DNA from 3 places in the Streptomyces sp. NBC_00631 genome. Region 3 is predicted to be linked to each of the others. Evidence: predicted binding sites of a transcription regulator. Region 3 holds the regulator's gene; each other region holds the start of a gene.
What was found. The regulator HspR, encoded in region 3, represses chaperone genes until heat shock. The targets are predictions, from matches to a motif close to TTGAGNNNNNNNNNCTCAA.
Positions count from the first base shown of each region.

Region 1 (5,406 bases), 1.3 Mb from region 3:
CTCGGCCGGGACGTCGTCCAGGTCGGCCTCGTTGCGCTTCGGGATGACGACGGTCGTCACCCCCGCGCGGTGGGCGGCGAGCAGCTTCTGCTTCACGCCGCCGATGGGCAGCACCCGGCCGGTCAGCGAGACCTCGCCGGTCATGGCGACGTCCGTGCGGACCAGGCGGCCGGAGAGCAGGGACGCCAGGGCCGTGGTCATCGTGACGCCCGCGCTCGGGCCGTCCTTCGGGACCGCGCCCGCCGGGAAGTGGATGTGCACACCCCGGTCCTTCAGGTCGCCGACCGGCAGTTCCAGCTCGGCACCGTGCGAGCGGAGGAAGGACAGAGCGATCTGCGCCGACTCCTTCATCACGTCACCCAGCTGACCGGTGAGGGTCAGCCCCGCGGCGCCCGTCTCCGGGTCGGCCAGGGACGCCTCGACGAAGAGCACGTCGCCGCCGGCGCCGGTGACCGCGAGGCCCGTCGCCACGCCCGGGACGGCCGTGCGGCGCTCCGCCGGGTCCTGGGCGGACTCGGGCACGTGGTGCGGCCGGCCGATCAGGGCCCGCAGGTCCTCGTCCCTGATCGTGAACGGCAGCTCCCGCTCGCCCAGTTCGTGCTGGGCCGCCACCTTGCGCAGCAGCCGCGCGAGCGACCGCTCCAGGGTGCGCACGCCCGCCTCACGGGTGTACTCGCCGGCGAGCTTGCGCAGCGCGCTCTCGTCCAGGGTCACCTCGTCCTTGGCGAGCCCCGCCCGCTCCAGCTGGCGCGGGAGCAGGTGGTCACGGGCGATGACGACCTTCTCGTCCTCGGTGTAGCCGTCCAGGCGGACCAGCTCCATACGGTCGAGCAGGGCCTCCGGGATCGCCTCCAGCACGTTGGCGGTGGCGAGGAAGACGACGTCGGACAGGTCGAGTTCGACTTCCAGGTAGTGGTCGCGGAAGGTGTGGTTCTGCGCCGGGTCCAGGACCTCCAGGAGGGCGGCCGCGGGGTCGCCGCGGAAGTCGGAGCCCACCTTGTCGATCTCGTCGAGGAGGACGACCGGGTTCATCGAACCGGCCTCCTTGACCGCCCGCACGATCCGGCCGGGCAGCGCGCCGACGTAGGTGCGGCGGTGACCGCGGATCTCGGCCTCGTCGCGGACGCCGCCGAGGGCGACCCGGACGAACTTGCGGCCCATCGCGTGCGCGACCGACTCACCGAGCGAGGTCTTGCCGACCCCGGGCGGGCCGACGAGGGCGAGGACGGCACCGCCACGGCGGCCGCCGATGACCCCGAGCCCCCGGTCGCTGCGGCGCTTGCGCACCGCCAGGTACTCGGTGATCCGCTCCTTCACGTCCTCCAGACCGGCGTGCTCGGCGTCCAGGACGGCCTTGGCGCCCTGGATGTCGTAGGCGTCCTCGGTCCGCTCGTTCCACGGCAGTTCGAGGACGGTGTCCAGCCAGGTGCGGATCCACGAGCCCTCGGGCGACTGGTCGCTGGACCGCTCCAGCTTGTCGACCTCCTTGAGGGCGGCCTCGCGGACCTTCTCGGGCAGGTCGGCGGCCTCGACGCGGGCGCGGTAGTCGTCGGACTCCTCGCCGTCCTTGGCGGCGTCGCCGTTCAGCTCGCGCAGCTCCTTGCGGACCGCCTCCAGCTGACGGCGGAGCAGGAACTCGCGCTGCTGCTTGTCGACGCCTTCCTGGACGTCCTTGGCGATGGTCTCGGCCACGTCCTGCTCGGCGAGGTGGTCGCGGAGCTGCTGGGTGGCGAGCTTGAGACGGGCGACCGGGTCGGTGGTCTCAAGGAGCTCGATCTTCTGCTCGGTGGTCAGGAAGGGCGAGTAACCGGAGTTGTCGGCGAGCTGGGACACGTCCTCGATGGCCTGCACCCGGTCCACGACCTGCCAGGCGCCGCGCTTGCGCAGCCAGGCGGTGGCGAGGGCCTTGTACTCCTTGACCAGTTCGGTGACATGACCGGGCGCCGGGTCCGGGACGTTCTCGTCGATACGGGTGCCCTCCACCCACAGGGCGGCACCCGGGCCGGTGGTACCGGCACCGATGCGCACCCGGTAGCGGCCGCGGATCAGCGCGCCCGGGTCACCGTCGGCGAGCCGGCCGACCTGCTCCACGGTGCCGAGCACACCGGTGCTCGGGTAGGTGCCGTCGATCCTCGGGACCAGAAGCACCTTGGGCTTTCCGGGCTCGGTACGGGCGGCAGCCTGCGCGGCCTCCACGGCGGCGCGTACATCGGGGTCCTTCAGGTCCAGCGGGACCACCATCCCGGGCAGCACGACCTCGCCGTCGAGAGGCAGCACAGGGAGGGTGAGTGATGCGGACGTCGAAGCCATGATCTCCCCTTCGGCAGTCAACTTGAGTTATGCCGACTCAATGCATGTGAGCCACCGAATGTTCCCAGGGGTGTGTTCGCTGTGAGCGATCGGCTGCCGACCTGGACGTACCGGCCGTACGGCCGAGGCCCGCACCGGCAAAAACAGTTGATCGGCCCGGGCTCATTCCCCGTACGGTCGGCCGGTGACCGACACCGACAGCACCGCGGCCCTGCTGGCCGCCTACGACGCCCAGATGCGCGCCGTCCAGCCCCTCCCCGCGCCCGGGATCACCTACGAGCACGACGGCCCCGCCCTCAGGGTCGTGGGCCAGCACCGCGGTTTCGTGACCGGGCCGCGCGACTGGGGCGGTGTGCGCGGCCCCGAACTGGACGCGCTGATCGCCCGGCAGCGGGACTTCTTCGCGGCGCGCGGGGAGGCCGTGGAGTGGAAGACGCGCGGGCACGACGACCCGGCGGACCTCCCCGACCGGCTGCGCGCGGCGGGCTTCGTGCCCGAGGACCGGGAGACGGTGGTGATCGCCGAGGTCGCGCACCTGGCCGTGGCCGTGCCCGGGCCGCCGCCCGGCGTGACCCTCCGCCGGGTCACCGCCGACGCGGACCTGGACCGCATCGCGGCGCTGGAGACGGCGGTGTGGGGCACGGACATGGCGTGGATCGCCGGCTACCTGAGGGGCCGGCTCGCGGTCGCCCCCGACGACAACGAGGTGTACGTGGCCGAGGCGGCCGGAAAGGTCGTCTCGGCGGCCTGGGTGGCCTTCCGGCCCGGCGCGGACTTCGCCATGTTGCTGGGCGGCTCCACACTGGCCGAATGGCGCGGCAAGGGCATCTACCGCGCCCTGGTCGCCCTACGCGCAACCCGAGCAGCGGCCCGGAAAGCCCCCTACCTCCTCGTGGAGGCCTCGGCCGACAGCGCCCCGATCCTGAGGCGACTGGGCTTCACAGCGGTGACGACGACGACCCCGTACGTCTGGACCCCGGCCCACTGAAACGCGCCCGCAGGGGCGCGGGGCTGTGTCGACGTGCGGCTCCGCCGCATGGGCGCGACCAGCCACGACGACGCCGCACCCGGCAATCGACCGGCACCCCTACGGCGAGTGGCACCCGCAGCTCCGGCACCGCCGGACAACCGCCGTCCGCGGGAAAGAAGAAGGGCATCCCCGCTGCGACTGCCACGACTCCGCAAGGCCATCGCCACACCACCGCAACGAAACTCACAGGAAAAACGGCGAAACTGCCAGCGGATTCACAGCGAACGACGACGGCGGCACGTAACGGGGCCCGGGGGGACACATGGACGAGAAGCGGCCCACGCCCGGCCGGCCAGGCCGTCGTGCCGTGCTCACCGGCGCCGCCGTCGTCGCGGCCGGCGCCGCCGTCCCGTCGGCCCTGCGCGCCGTCGACGCCGACGGCGACGCCGCACCCGCGCCCGGCCGCACCGCCCCCGCCGCCCCCGTCGCGAGCCGTCCCCCGGCGTCGCCCCTCCCCCGCACCGACCCGCGCCCGAACATCCTCCTCGTGCTCACCGACGACCAGCCGAAGGAGACGGACTGGGCGATCCGGCGTACCGCCGACTGGCTGGGCGGCCAGGGCGTGACCTTCGGGCGGGCGCATGCCAACACCCCGCTGTGCGCGCCCTCCCGGGCCTCGATCATGTCGGGGCGGTACGCGCACCACCACGGCGTCCTGGACACCCGCCACCCGTACCACCTCGACCAGCACACCACCGTGCAGCGCCAGTTGCACGAGGCGGGCTACCGCACCGGCCTGTTCGGGAAGTACCTCAACTACTGGCACACCGGCGACAACCCGCCGCACTTCGACGAGTGGCTCCTGCAGGAACCGGTGGCGTACTTCAACGGCCACTACAACGACAACGGCACGGTCCGGAACATCCCCGGCTACAACACCACCGTCATCAGGGACCGCGCTCTCGCCTTCATCGACGCGTCCCGGACCGACACCCGCCCCTGGTTCGCGTACGTCGCCACCCGCAGCGCGCACGAACTCAACATCCCGGAGCGGAAGTACGCGCACGCGCGCGTGCCGGAGTGGCCCGGCCGGCCCTCCGTGTACGAGGGCGACAAGAGCGACAAACCGCCGTTCCTGCAGAAGGCGGAGCACACGTACGAGCAGGGAAAGGCGCTGCGCAGGCGCCAGTTGCGCACCCTGCTGTCGGTGGACGACGCGATGCGGGACTTCCAGGACGAGCTGCGCGCGCTGGGTCAGCTGGAGAACACGCTCGTGCTGTACACCAGCGACCACGGGCTGTGCTGGGCGGACCACGGCTGGCTGCGCAAGTCGGTACCGTACCGGCCGAGTCTGGAGGTGCCGTTCTGGCTGTCGTGGCCCGCGCGCGGCCTGGGCAAGGGCACCGTCGACGACCGGCTCACCGGCCATGTCGACATCGCGCCGACCCTCCTGGACGCGGCCGGCATCACCCCGGACACCCCGCACGACGGCCACTCGCTCCTCGACACCCGCAACGACCGCGACCGGCTCCTCGCGGAGTGGTGGTGGAACCGGCAGGACCAGGAACCGATCCACACCTGGGCCACGCACGTCGGCAAGTCCTCGCAGTACACGGAGTACTACCGCACCCGTCTCGACGGGCAGGGCCGGCCCACGCAGGGCGACGGCGCGGTCCTCTTCCGCGAGTTGTACGACCTGGCCGCCGACCCCTACCAGCTCACCAACCGCCTGCACGGCGCGACGGCCGAGCAGGAAGCGGCCCTCGGCGTCCCGGAGTTGGCGAAGGGCCTGGCGGCGGCGCGGGGCGCCTGAGCTCAGGAGGCGAACGCGCCTGCGCCGGCCGGGGCCTGGGCCCGGGCCCGCTCCCGGTGCCAGCCTCGTACCACCGGCCAGAGCCCGGTGCCGATGGCCAGCGAGATCAGGTGGCCCCAGTTGGTCATCGGGTCCTCGAAGGCGATGAGGTCCGTGAGGAGGCTGTAGCCGACCAGCGCGAGCAGCGGCCAGCGCAGCCAGGGGGTGAGGAGACCGGAGAGCGCTCCGATACTGGCGGCCACGCCGAAGCTGATGCCGTAGTCGAGGCGGTGCAGGGAGGTGTCGGGGAGGTGGCCGACCAGCACCGCGAGGC
Region 1 covers NZ_CP107734.1:7,346,124-7,351,529, reverse strand. Annotated here, with positions in the region: gene lon (endopeptidase La) at 1-2,310, opposite strand, end outside; gene OHB00_RS33940 (GNAT family N-acetyltransferase) at 2,546-3,298, shown strand; gene OHB00_RS33935 (sulfatase) at 3,603-5,093, shown strand; gene OHB00_RS33930 (rhomboid-like protein) at 5,096-5,406, opposite strand, start outside.
Region 1: the regulator HspR is predicted to act here: its motif matches at 2,333-2,351, upstream of lon (endopeptidase La).

Region 2 (5,406 bases), 3.1 Mb from region 3:
CAGTCTCCGGTGTTTCTCCCGCCGCAACGGCGATCAGCCACGACGGCGGAACCCGGCGGTGCCTCACCCACCCGCACCCCTCTCGTCGTCCACGATCTCGGCGTCGACCACTCCTTCCTCCTCGGCTTCAGGCGCCCGCTGTTCCTCGGCCGAACCGCCGGAGGCGGAGGCGGAGGCCGCCGCATACATGGCCTGCCCCATCTGCTGGCTCACGCCCGCCAGTTTCTCCACCCCGCGCCGAAGCTCGGCGGTGTCGGCGTCCCGCTCCAGCAGCGCCTTGAGCTCGGTGACCGCCGCCTCCACATCGGTCTTTGTGCCGCCAGGCACCCGCTCCTCGTTCTCCCGGAGGAACTTCTCCGTCTGGTAGACGAGTTGCTCGGCCTGGTTCCGGGTCTCCGCGGCCTCCCGGCGTTTGCGGTCCTCCTCGGCGTACTGCTCGGCCTCCCGCATCATGCGGTCGATGTCGTCCTTGGGAAGGGCGGAACCCCCGGTCACGGTCATCTTCTGCTCGCGGCCGGTCGCCAGGTCCTTCGCCGAGACGTGCATGATCCCGTTCGCGTCGATGTCGAAGGCCACCTCGATCTGGGGCACCCCGCGCGGGGCGGGCGGCAGACCGGTGAGGTCGAAGACGCCCAGCTTCTTGTTGTACGCGGCGATCTCCCGCTCGCCCTGGTAGACCTGGATCCCCACCGAGGGCTGGTTGTCGGCCGCGGTGGTGAAGATCTCCGAACGCCGGGTCGGAATCGTGGTGTTGCGCTCGATGAGCCTGGTCATGATGCCGCCCTTGGTCTCGATCCCCAGGGACAGCGGGGTGACGTCGAGCAGGAGCACGTCCTTGACGTCACCGCGGATGACACCCGCCTGGAGGGCGGCGCCGACCGCGACCACCTCGTCCGGGTTGACGCCCTTGTGCGGGTCCTTGCCGGTGAGTTCCCGGACCAGGTCGGTGACGGCGGGCATCCGGGTCGAGCCGCCGACCAGGATGACGTGGTCGATCGCCGCCAGCTTCACGCCCGCGTCCTTGACGGCCTGGTGGAAGGGTTTCTTGCAGCGGTCCAGCAAGTCGGCGGTGAGCTCCTGGAACTGAGCCCGAGTCAGTTTCTCCTCCAGATGCAGCGGCCCCTCGGCGGACGCGGTGATGTACGGCAGGTTGATCGACGTCTCCGTGGACGACGACAGCTCGATCTTCGCCTTCTCGGCGCCCTCGCGCAGCCGCTGCACTGCCATCTTGTCGTTGCCGAGGTCGATGCCGTACTGCCCCTTGAAACGCTGCACGAGATGCTCGACGATCCGCTGGTCCCAGTCGTCGCCGCCCAGGTGCGTGTCGCCGTTGGTGGCCTTGACCTCGATCACCCCGTCGCCGATCTCAAGGAGCGACACGTCGAAGGTGCCGCCCCCGAGGTCGAAGACGAGGACCGTCTGCTCCTCACCCCGGTCCAGGCCGTAGGCCAGCGCCGCGGCGGTCGGCTCGTTGATGATCCGCAGCACCTTCAGGCCGGCGATCTCCCCGGCCTCCTTGGTGGCCTGCCGCTGCGAGTCGTCGAAGTACGCGGGTACGGTGATCACCGCGTCGGTGACGTCCTCGCCGAGGTAGGCCTCGGCGTCCCGCTTCAGCTTCTGCAGTACCCGTGCCGACAGCTCCTGTGCCCGGAACCGGGTGCCGTCGACGCTCCCGCTCTCCGGGAACCGCCAGCCCGCGTCGCCCATGTGCCGCTTCACCGAGCGCGCGGTGCGCTCCACGTTGGTCACCGCCTGCCGCTTGGCGACCTCGCCGACCAGCACATCGCCGTTCTTCGCGAAGGCCACGACCGACGGGGTGGTGCGCGCCCCCTCGGCATTGGCGACGACGGTGGGCTCACCGCCCTCCAGCAGGGCCACCACCGAGTTCGTCGTACCGAGGTCGATACCGACCGCACGTGCCATGTCCGTCCCCTTCCGCCCAGGGCGCTTCCCCGACTCCAGCACAAAACTTGAGCGAGCCGTTGTCAATGCCGGGTACCCCGTGAACGACGATGCCGCGCCCCGGGAAGGAGGGGCGCGGCATCGCGGCGGATACGGTGCTCAGGCGAGCTTCGCGTCCAGGGTGATGGTGGTGCCGGCCAGGGCCTGGCTGACCGGGCAGTTCTTCTTGGCGTCCTCGGCGGCGGCGGCGAAGCCCTCCGCGTCCAGGCCCGGGACCGTGCCCTCGACGGTCAGGTGGATGCCGGTGATGCCGGTGCCCGGCTGGAAGGTCACGTCGGCGTTGGTGACCAGCTTGGCGGGCGGGGTGCCGGCACCGGTCAGGGCGTGCGAGAGCGCCATGGAGAAGCAGCTGGAGTGGGCGGCCGCGATCAGCTCCTCGGGGCTGGTCCTGCCGTTGGCCTCCTGGGAGCGCGAGGCCCACGTGACGGGCTGCTCGCCGATACCGGAGGAGTCGAAGGTGATAACGCCGTTGCCCTCGGTAAGGCTGCCTTCCCAGACGGTGTGTGCGGTGCGCGTGGTAGCCACGGTTGTTCCTTTCGGTGATGAAGGCGAACGAACCGGTTCGCTCGCCCCCATCCGATCACATCAGCGCTCACCGCACCCGGAAGACCGGCCCACGGGGAGTGAACGGCAGGCGACGTCCGTCCGGGATCAGATAGGCGTGCTCACGGCGGACCCGCAGCACGTCGCACCAGCCGTCGGTGATCACCAGGACCGGCGCGGCGGGCGGGAAGTCGTCGGCGCGCTGGAGCAGGTCGATGCCGGGCTGCAGGACCGTGCCGCCGCGGCCGTGCACCCGGACCCGGCCGGCGATCTCGGTGGTCGGGAGATAGCCGGCGTCGTGCGGAGCCGCGTCGCAGAAGACGACGCGCGCGGCCGGGACGTCGCGGGCCTCGGCGTAGGAGGCGATCGCGCCGAGGGCCTTGCCGAGCAGGGCGCGGTCCATGGAGCCGGAGGTGTCGAGGACCACGCCGAAGGTGCAGCGGGCGACCTCCTCGGGCGGGAAGTACCGGCCCGCGCGCGGAATGTCCGGGGTCGACGACTGCCGGCGCGAGGGGCGGGCGTAGGACCGTACGGCCTCCGGGCGTGGCACGAACTCGTCGAACCACCTGGCCAGCCGGGCGTCCCAGGGCAGCGGTGGATGGCTGAGCGCGCGGATCTCCTCGACCAGGCCGCCGGGCAGCAGGCCCCGGTCCTGCGTCTGGTGCAGGTCGAGCCCCTGGCACAGCCCCCGGCGGTAGAACTCGTCGAGGTCCACGTAGGCGCCGGGCGGCCCGAGCGGCGCGCCGAGCACATCACCGCGTCCTTTGCCGCGCAGCGTGGCGAGCCGCCGCATCCTTCTGAGGTCGACGGCGATCCGGTCGTACACCTCCTCGGCCGAGAGATCCGTCAACTCGGCGTCGTACAGCAGCCCTTCGGGCATCGTGCCGACGCGCATGCCGACCAGCCAGCCGTTGATGACGTAGTCGCAGGCGATGTTGAAGAGGTAGGGGTCGCGGCTGCCGAGGCGGTCGCCGTGGCGCAGGGCGGCGTGCAGCATCTCGTGGGCGAGGACGAACCGCCACTCCTCGTCGTCCATGGTCCGCAGCGGGTTGACGTAGATCTCGCCGGCCTCGGGGTTGACCGCGGCGACGGCGATGTCGTGGGCGCGGGCCAGTTCGGCGTCGGCGACGAGTCTGATGCCGGCCGCGATGCCGCCGAGCAGCGGGTAGGAGGAGACGAACCAGCTCAGTGCCTGTTCCCAGGGGCGCAGCGGGGTGGGCGGGCCGGTCATGGAGGTGCGGCGGCCGCCGGCCAGGTCCATCGCCCGGGACATGGTGCGGGTCAGCGCGTGCGCGAATCCCACCTGCCAGTCGGGCACCCGTCCGGCCCACTGGTTCCAGGAGAGCAGGAGCTGGTCGGGCTCACCGCCGCTGGTCCCGCCGTGCTCGTAGGCGGCCGGGATGCCACCGGTGCGCCGCCAGCCGGCGGCGAGCCGCTCCTCGTCGCCCTCCGGGTAGGAGGCGGGCAGGTGGCCGGGGGCCTCGCCGACCGGGAAGGTCTGCAGGAAGCGGTTGACGACCGTGCAGCGGGCGGCCAGGTCGTAGCGGTCGGGCTGGGTGCGCGGCCCGGTGGCGGCGGGCAGGTGGCCGAAGCCGAGATGGATGGTGCAGTGCGCCAACGCCCAGGCCCACTCGCCCGGTTCGGCACGCCGGGTGGCGTGCGCGTGCAGGACACCGTCGGAATCCGCCCGTACCAGCCCTTCCCGGGGGCCGAGTTCGCACTTCTCGTGCCGGCAGATGGTGAACTCCACGGCGCGAAGCGCGGGGTTGGCCCGGAGCAGCTCGACGCCGGCCGCGAAGTTCTCGGCGGCCGGGTCCTGCTTCCTGCGGGCGGCGGCTCGGCTCATCGCCGGGCCTCCACCAGCCGGGGCATGTCCCGGGCCGCCTCGATCAGGAACCAGGCGGGCAGCACCGGGTTGCCGTCGGGGTCGGAGGCGATGACGGTCTGGGCGACCTCGACGGAGATCTCGGCGAGCTGCACCAGCAGCGACTTGGCGCGGTACGCGGTCTGCCGCCCGTTCGCCGACATGTGCTCCTTGTCGGCGGGCAGTTCCTTGACCAGCCGCCCCCGGAACGACTCCGCGAGGTAGTACAGCAGGTCGCGGTCCTCGATCCGGGGCGGCCACCCCGCGTCCCCCTTCAGGATCGCCTCGATCCCGAACCGGCTGCGCACGATCTTGACGTATCCGCAGAAGGCGGTGGCGTGCGCGGGTGTCAGCGTGCCGTGCGCCAGGACCTTCAGCGTCCCCTCGTCCAGATCGGTTCCGAAGGAGTGCAGGGCGTCGGAGAGCATGTGCCAGGAGCGCGGGGTGGAGAACGGCTCCTCGGTCTTCGGCGGCCTGGACCACAGGTGGTCGGGCCGGTCGGTGAGGTGGTCCAGGATCCACGGATGGATGCCGTTGGCCGCGGCCCAGGCGAGCCAGTCGTGCGCGGAGGCCTCCAGGTGGACGTGGGCCAGCCGGTTGACGAGCGCGGAGGCGATGGGCCGGGCGAGGGCGTTGTCGGTGGCCCGGTTGCCGGCCCCGATCACGATCGAGCCCCTGGGCAGCTCGTAGTTCCCGATCCGCCGGTCCAGGATCAGCGAATAGAACGCCTTCTGCACATCAGGGGTGGCCGCGTTCAGCTCGTCCAGGAACAGGCAGTACGGCTCGTCCCGGGCGATCGACTCGGGGGGACAGAACACGGACCGTCCGTCCCGGATCTGCGGGACACCGATCAGATCCTCCGGAGCGAGCTGCGTTCCGAGCAGACTCACACACTCCAGCCCGAGCGACTCGGCGAACTCCCGCACCAGGGAGGACTTCCCGATGCCGGGGGCGCCCCAGATGAACACGGGCCGGACGGTGGCGAGGCCGAGGAGGAGTTCGGGGATGCGGGCCGGGGTGACGGATACGGCTGCCTG
Region 2 covers NZ_CP107734.1:9,175,778-9,181,183, reverse strand. Annotated here, with positions in the region: gene dnaK (molecular chaperone DnaK) at 64-1,923, opposite strand; gene OHB00_RS41810 (OsmC family protein) at 2,062-2,487, opposite strand; gene OHB00_RS41805 (DUF2201 family putative metallopeptidase) at 2,555-4,351, opposite strand; gene OHB00_RS41800 (ATP-binding protein) at 4,348-5,406, opposite strand, start outside.
Region 2: the regulator HspR is predicted to act here: its motif matches at 1,971-1,989, upstream of dnaK (molecular chaperone DnaK).

Region 3 (5,406 bases):
GCGTCGTCGACTACCTGGTCAAGCAGTTCGCGGCCGGCCACGGCGTGGACCTCGGCAAGGACAAGATGGCCCTGCAGCGCCTCCGCGAGGCCGCCGAGAAGGCCAAGATCGAGCTGTCGTCCTCCACGGAGACCTCGATCAACCTGCCCTACATCACCGCCTCCGCCGAGGGCCCCCTGCACCTCGACGAGAAGCTCACCCGCGCCCAGTTCCAGCAGCTGACCGCGGACCTCCTGGAGCGCTGCAAGACGCCGTTCCACAACGTCATCAAGGACGCCGGCATCCAGCTCGGCGAGATCGACCACGTCGTTCTCGTCGGCGGCTCCACCCGCATGCCCGCCGTCGCCGAGCTCGTCAAGGAGCTGACCGGCGGCAAGGACGCCAACAAGGGCGTCAACCCGGACGAGGTCGTCGCCATCGGCGCCGCCCTCCAGGCCGGTGTCCTCAAGGGTGAGGTCAAGGACGTCCTGCTCCTCGACGTGACCCCGCTGTCCCTCGGTATCGAGACCAAGGGCGGCATCATGACCAAGCTCATCGAGCGGAACACCACGATCCCGACCAAGCGGTCCGAGATCTTCACCACCGCCGAGGACAACCAGCCGTCCGTCCAGATCCAGGTCTACCAGGGCGAGCGCGAGATCGCGGCGTACAACAAGAAGCTCGGCATGTTCGAGCTGACCGGTCTGCCGCCGGCCCCGCGCGGTGTCCCGCAGATCGAGGTCGCCTTCGACATCGACGCCAACGGCATCATGCACGTGACCGCGAAGGACCTCGGCACGGGCAAGGAGCAGAAGATGACCGTCACCGGCGGCTCCTCGCTGCCGAAGGACGAGGTCGACCGGATGCGCCAGGAGGCCGAGCAGTACGCGGAGGAGGACCACCGCCGCCGCGAGGCCGCCGAGACCCGCAACCAGGGCGAGCAGCTCGTCTACCAGACCGAGAAGTTCCTCAAGGACAACGAGGACAAGGTCCCGGGCGAGATCAAGACCGAGGTCGAGGAGTCCCTCACCGAGCTGAAGGAGAAGCTCAAGGGCGAGGACACCGCCGAGATCCGCACCGCCACCGAGAAGGTCGCGGCCGTCTCCCAGAAGCTGGGCCAGGCCATGTACGCCGACGCCCAGGCCTCGGGGGCCACCGCCGGCGCCACGCCTGCCGGTGACGCCGCCGACGACGTGGTGGACGCCGAGATCGTCGACGACGAGCGCAAGGACGGTGCCGCGTGACGGAGGAGACCCCGGGCTTCGAAGAGAAGCCCGACGTCCCCTCCGGCGCCACCCCCGACGACGCCGAGCCGAAGGCCGCTCCCGCACAGGGGGCGGCCCCGGCCGGGGACTCAAGCGCACAGCTCGCCGGCCTGACGGCACAGCTGGACCAGGTACGCACCGCGCTCGGTGAGCGCACCGCGGACCTCCAGCGCCTGCAGGCCGAGTACCAGAACTACCGCCGCCGCGTGGAGCGGGACCGGATCACGGTCCGGGAGATCGCCATCGCGAACCTCCTGACGGAACTCCTGCCCGTGCTCGACGACATCGGCCGCGCCCGGGAACACGGCGAACTGGTCGGCGGTTTCAAGTCGGTGGCCGAGTCGCTGGAGACGGTCGCGGCGAAGATGGGCCTGCAGCAGTTCGGCAAGGAGGGCGAGCCCTTCGACCCGACGATCCACGAGGCGCTGATGCACAGCTACGCGCCGGACGTCACCGAGACGACGTGCGTGGCGATCCTGCAGCCCGGGTATCGCATCGGCGAGCGCACCATCCGCCCCGCGCGGGTGGCGGTCGCCGAACCGCAGCCGGGGGCGGCGCCGGCGAAGGCCGAGGGGACCGACGAGGCCCCCGCGGCGGGAGACGAGAAGGACAACGGCCCTGAGGAGGGCTGAAGTCGTAGGTAACACGTGGAAGGAGGGGCGTCGGGGATGAGCACCAAGGACTTCATCGAGAAGGACTACTACAAGGTCCTCGGCGTCCCCAAGGACGCCACCGAGGCCGAGATCAAGAAGGCGTACCGGAAACTCGCCCGCGAGTTCCACCCGGACGCCAACAAGGGCAACGCCAGGGCCGAGGAGCGCTTCAAGGAGATCTCCGAGGCGAACGACATACTCGGCGACCCCAAGAAGCGCAAGGAGTACGACGAGGCGCGCGCCCTCTTCGGCAACGGCGGCTTCCGCCCCGGGCCGGGCGCGGGCGGCGGCAACTTCAACTTCGACCTGGGCGACCTCTTCGGGGGCAACGCCCAGGGCGGGGGCGGCGGCGGTTTCGGCGGCGGTTTCGGTGACGTCCTGGGGGGCCTGTTCAACCGGGGCGGCGGCACGGCCGGCCGGACCCAGCCGCGGCGCGGCCAGGACATCGAGTCCGAGGTCACGCTCAGTTTCACGGAGGCCATCGAGGGCGCCACGGTCCCGCTGCGGATGTCCTCGCAGGCCCCCTGCAAGGCCTGTTCGGGCACCGGCGACAAGAACGGCACCCCCCGGGTGTGCCCGACCTGTGTCGGCACCGGCCAGGTGGCGCGAGGATCCGGAGGCGGCTTCTCGCTCACCGACCCCTGCCCGGACTGCAAGGGCCGCGGCCTGATCGCCGAGCACCCCTGCCTGGACTGCAAGGGCAGCGGCCGCGCCAAGTCGTCGCGCACCATGCAGGTCCGCATCCCGGCCGGGGTGACCGACGGCCAGCGCATCCGGCTGCGCGGCAAGGGCGCACCGGGCGAACGCGGCGGTCCCGCGGGCGACCTGTACGTGGGTGTCCACGTGGACACCCACCCGGTGTTCGGCCGCAAGGACGACAACCTCACGGTGACCGTCCCGGTGACCTTCACCGAGGCGGCGCTCGGCGGCGAGGTCAGGGTGCCCACCCTCGGCGGCCCGCCGGTCACCCTGAAGCTGCCCCCGGGCACGCCCAACGGCCGCACCATGCGCGCCCGTGGCAAGGGCGCGGTCCGTAAGGACGGCACCCGCGGCGACCTGCTGGTCACCGTCGAGGTGAGTGTCCCGAAGGACCTGCCGGGGAAGGCTCGTGACGCACTGGAGGCGTATCGCGAGGCGACCGCGGGCGAGGACCCGCGGGCCGAGCTGTTCGAGGCCGCGAAGGGAGCATGACAGAGATGGACGGCCGTCGACGCAACCCGTACGAACTGACCGAGGAGACCCCGGTCTACGTCATCTCGGTGGCGGCCCAGCTCTCCGGCCTGCACCCGCAGACCCTTCGCCAGTACGACCGCCTCGGCCTGGTCTCCCCGGACCGCACGGCCGGGCGGGGCCGGCGCTACTCGGCCCGCGACATCGAACTGCTCCGTCAGGTGCAGGCGCTGTCGCAGGACGAGGGCATCAACCTGGCCGGCATCAAGCGCATCATCGAACTGGAGAACCAGGTCATCGCGCTCCAGCAGCGGGTCGCCGAACTCCAGGCGGCGGTCGACGGTGCGGCGGCCGCGATGCAGCAGCGCGAGGCCGCGGTCCACGCCTCCTACCGCCGCGACCTGGTCCCGTACCAGGAGGTCCAGCAGACCAGCGCGCTGGTGGTGTGGCGGCCGAAGAAGGCCAAGGACTAGCAGTACCCGCGCACAGCAGGGGCCCCGGCCGGCAGGCCGGGGCCCCTGCTCGTGTCCACGGCAGATGCGGTAGACCGCTTACCGCTTCAGGTCGGGTTCGGTGTTGTCGTCCCGGTCCAGCTCGACGCCGTACTCGGTGGCCGTCGCGGTCAGCCCGGTCACCTGGGCGGGCGGCTCGTCCGGGACCAGTGTGGTGACGGTCGCGGTATTGGAGAGCGAGGACACCTGGGGCCACTGCACGTTCGCCACCGCGTAGTGGTACGTCGTGCCCTCCTCGGCCGGGAGGTCGCCGCGGCTGTACCGGCGGGACCCGTCGGAGAGGGTGGTGAAGCTGGTCGTACAGGTGACCCACTGGGCCGTCGAGGTGTTCACGGGCAGCGTGGTCGAGCGGTAGACCCGGAACTCGCCGTACGGGGCGTCCTGGGGCTTCGTCGTCCACTGGAGGGTGGCGCTGCCGATGCCCGCGGTCGCCGTGAGCTCGCGGGGCGCGGCCAGCGGGCGGGTCACCGCCTGGAGGTCGGTGAACGGCGACACGTGGCCGGAGCCGTCCACGGACGCGACCCGGTACTTGACGGTCTCGCCCCGTGTGAGCGTGTCGTCGGTGAGGCTCACCGTGTAGGCGAGGTCCCAGGACTTGGTGACGGTGCCGTAGAAGTCGGTCCGCTCCACCCGGTACTTCACCGCGGCGTGCACACCCGACCAGCTCAGCTCGGCGCCGGTGTCGGTGGCGGACGCGGCGAACCGGGCGGGTGTCTGCAGCACGGTGCTGGTGACCAGGGCGTCGGCGGTGCCGGTCGACTCGTTGCCGGCCTTGTCGTAGGCGCGGATCTCGTAGTAGTAGAGGGCACCGGTCGCGGGCGGGGCGTCGGTCAGGGACGTCGCCGTCGTCGTCCCCGCCTTCGTCCAGCTCAGCCTCGTCGTGTTGGCGTCGCTGTCGTAGGACACCAGCGGATCCAGCGGGGTGAGCGGCTTGACCTTGTCGACGGCGGCCGAAGTCCTCGGGGCGTACGTGAACTTGACCCTGGCGGCGCCGGTGAAGTCGGCGTAGTCGACGCGGAGGGTGTGCCTGCCCTTGGGGGCGGTCACGTTGACGGTCTTGCTCACCGACTTGGCGGTGTTCTTCCACGGGTCGATCCTGACGCCGTCGACGTATACGCGGATCCCGTCGACGCCGGACGCGGCGAGGGCGAAGGGGCCGCCGGAGCCGAAGTCGCGGGTGACGGTCCAGCGGACGCCGAAGTTGTCCTTGGGCAGTCCGGAGGCGGGGGCGCCGGTCCAGCTCTCGTCGACCAGGGTGTCGCACGCCGTCTTCTTCGGGGTGCCCTTGAACGTGGTGTTCGCGAACAACTCCCGCTTGTGGACGGGGGAGGCGCAGGTCGTGGCGGCCGAGGCGGTCACGGCGGCGCCGCCGAGCAGGGTGCCGGTCGTGGCGAACACCACGGCGACGGCCGCGGTGCCTCTGGCTGAGTTCATTCGATCCCCTGGTCGTATGGCCGCGCCGGGGGCGGCTGTCGTCGATCACGACTCGTGAGGAAACGACGTGGTTGTACCGATCTTTGCCTTCTCGTGAACTCCCTTTGGATGGAGGGTCCGTAAAGAGTGTTTGGAGGGGGTTCCGCCAGCCCTTCACAGGGGCAGCGGAGCGTGGTGTTGCGCACTCGTTAAGTAGTTCCGCTTGACGCCGGGTGTGGCGTACGCGTTGGCTTTTCAGACATCTGGGCCGCAATACAGCCCCACGTTCGGAACGCACCTGAAGTGAGCCCCCGTATGCGTCGTATAGCCATGTCCGTGGCCGCGTCCACGATGACCCTCTCGCTCGCCGGCTGCGGCGTGCTCAACGCGACGGGATCGTCGACCACCGCGACT
Region 3 covers NZ_CP107734.1:6,034,496-6,039,901, forward strand. Annotated here, with positions in the region: gene dnaK (molecular chaperone DnaK) at 1-1,223, shown strand, start outside; gene grpE (nucleotide exchange factor GrpE) at 1,220-1,876, shown strand; gene dnaJ (molecular chaperone DnaJ) at 1,913-3,088, shown strand; gene OHB00_RS27730 (heat shock protein transcriptional repressor HspR) at 3,094-3,540, shown strand; partial or broken gene OHB00_RS27735 (PA14 domain-containing protein) at 4,285-5,013, opposite strand; gene OHB00_RS27740 (sugar ABC transporter substrate-binding protein) at 5,308-5,406, shown strand, end outside.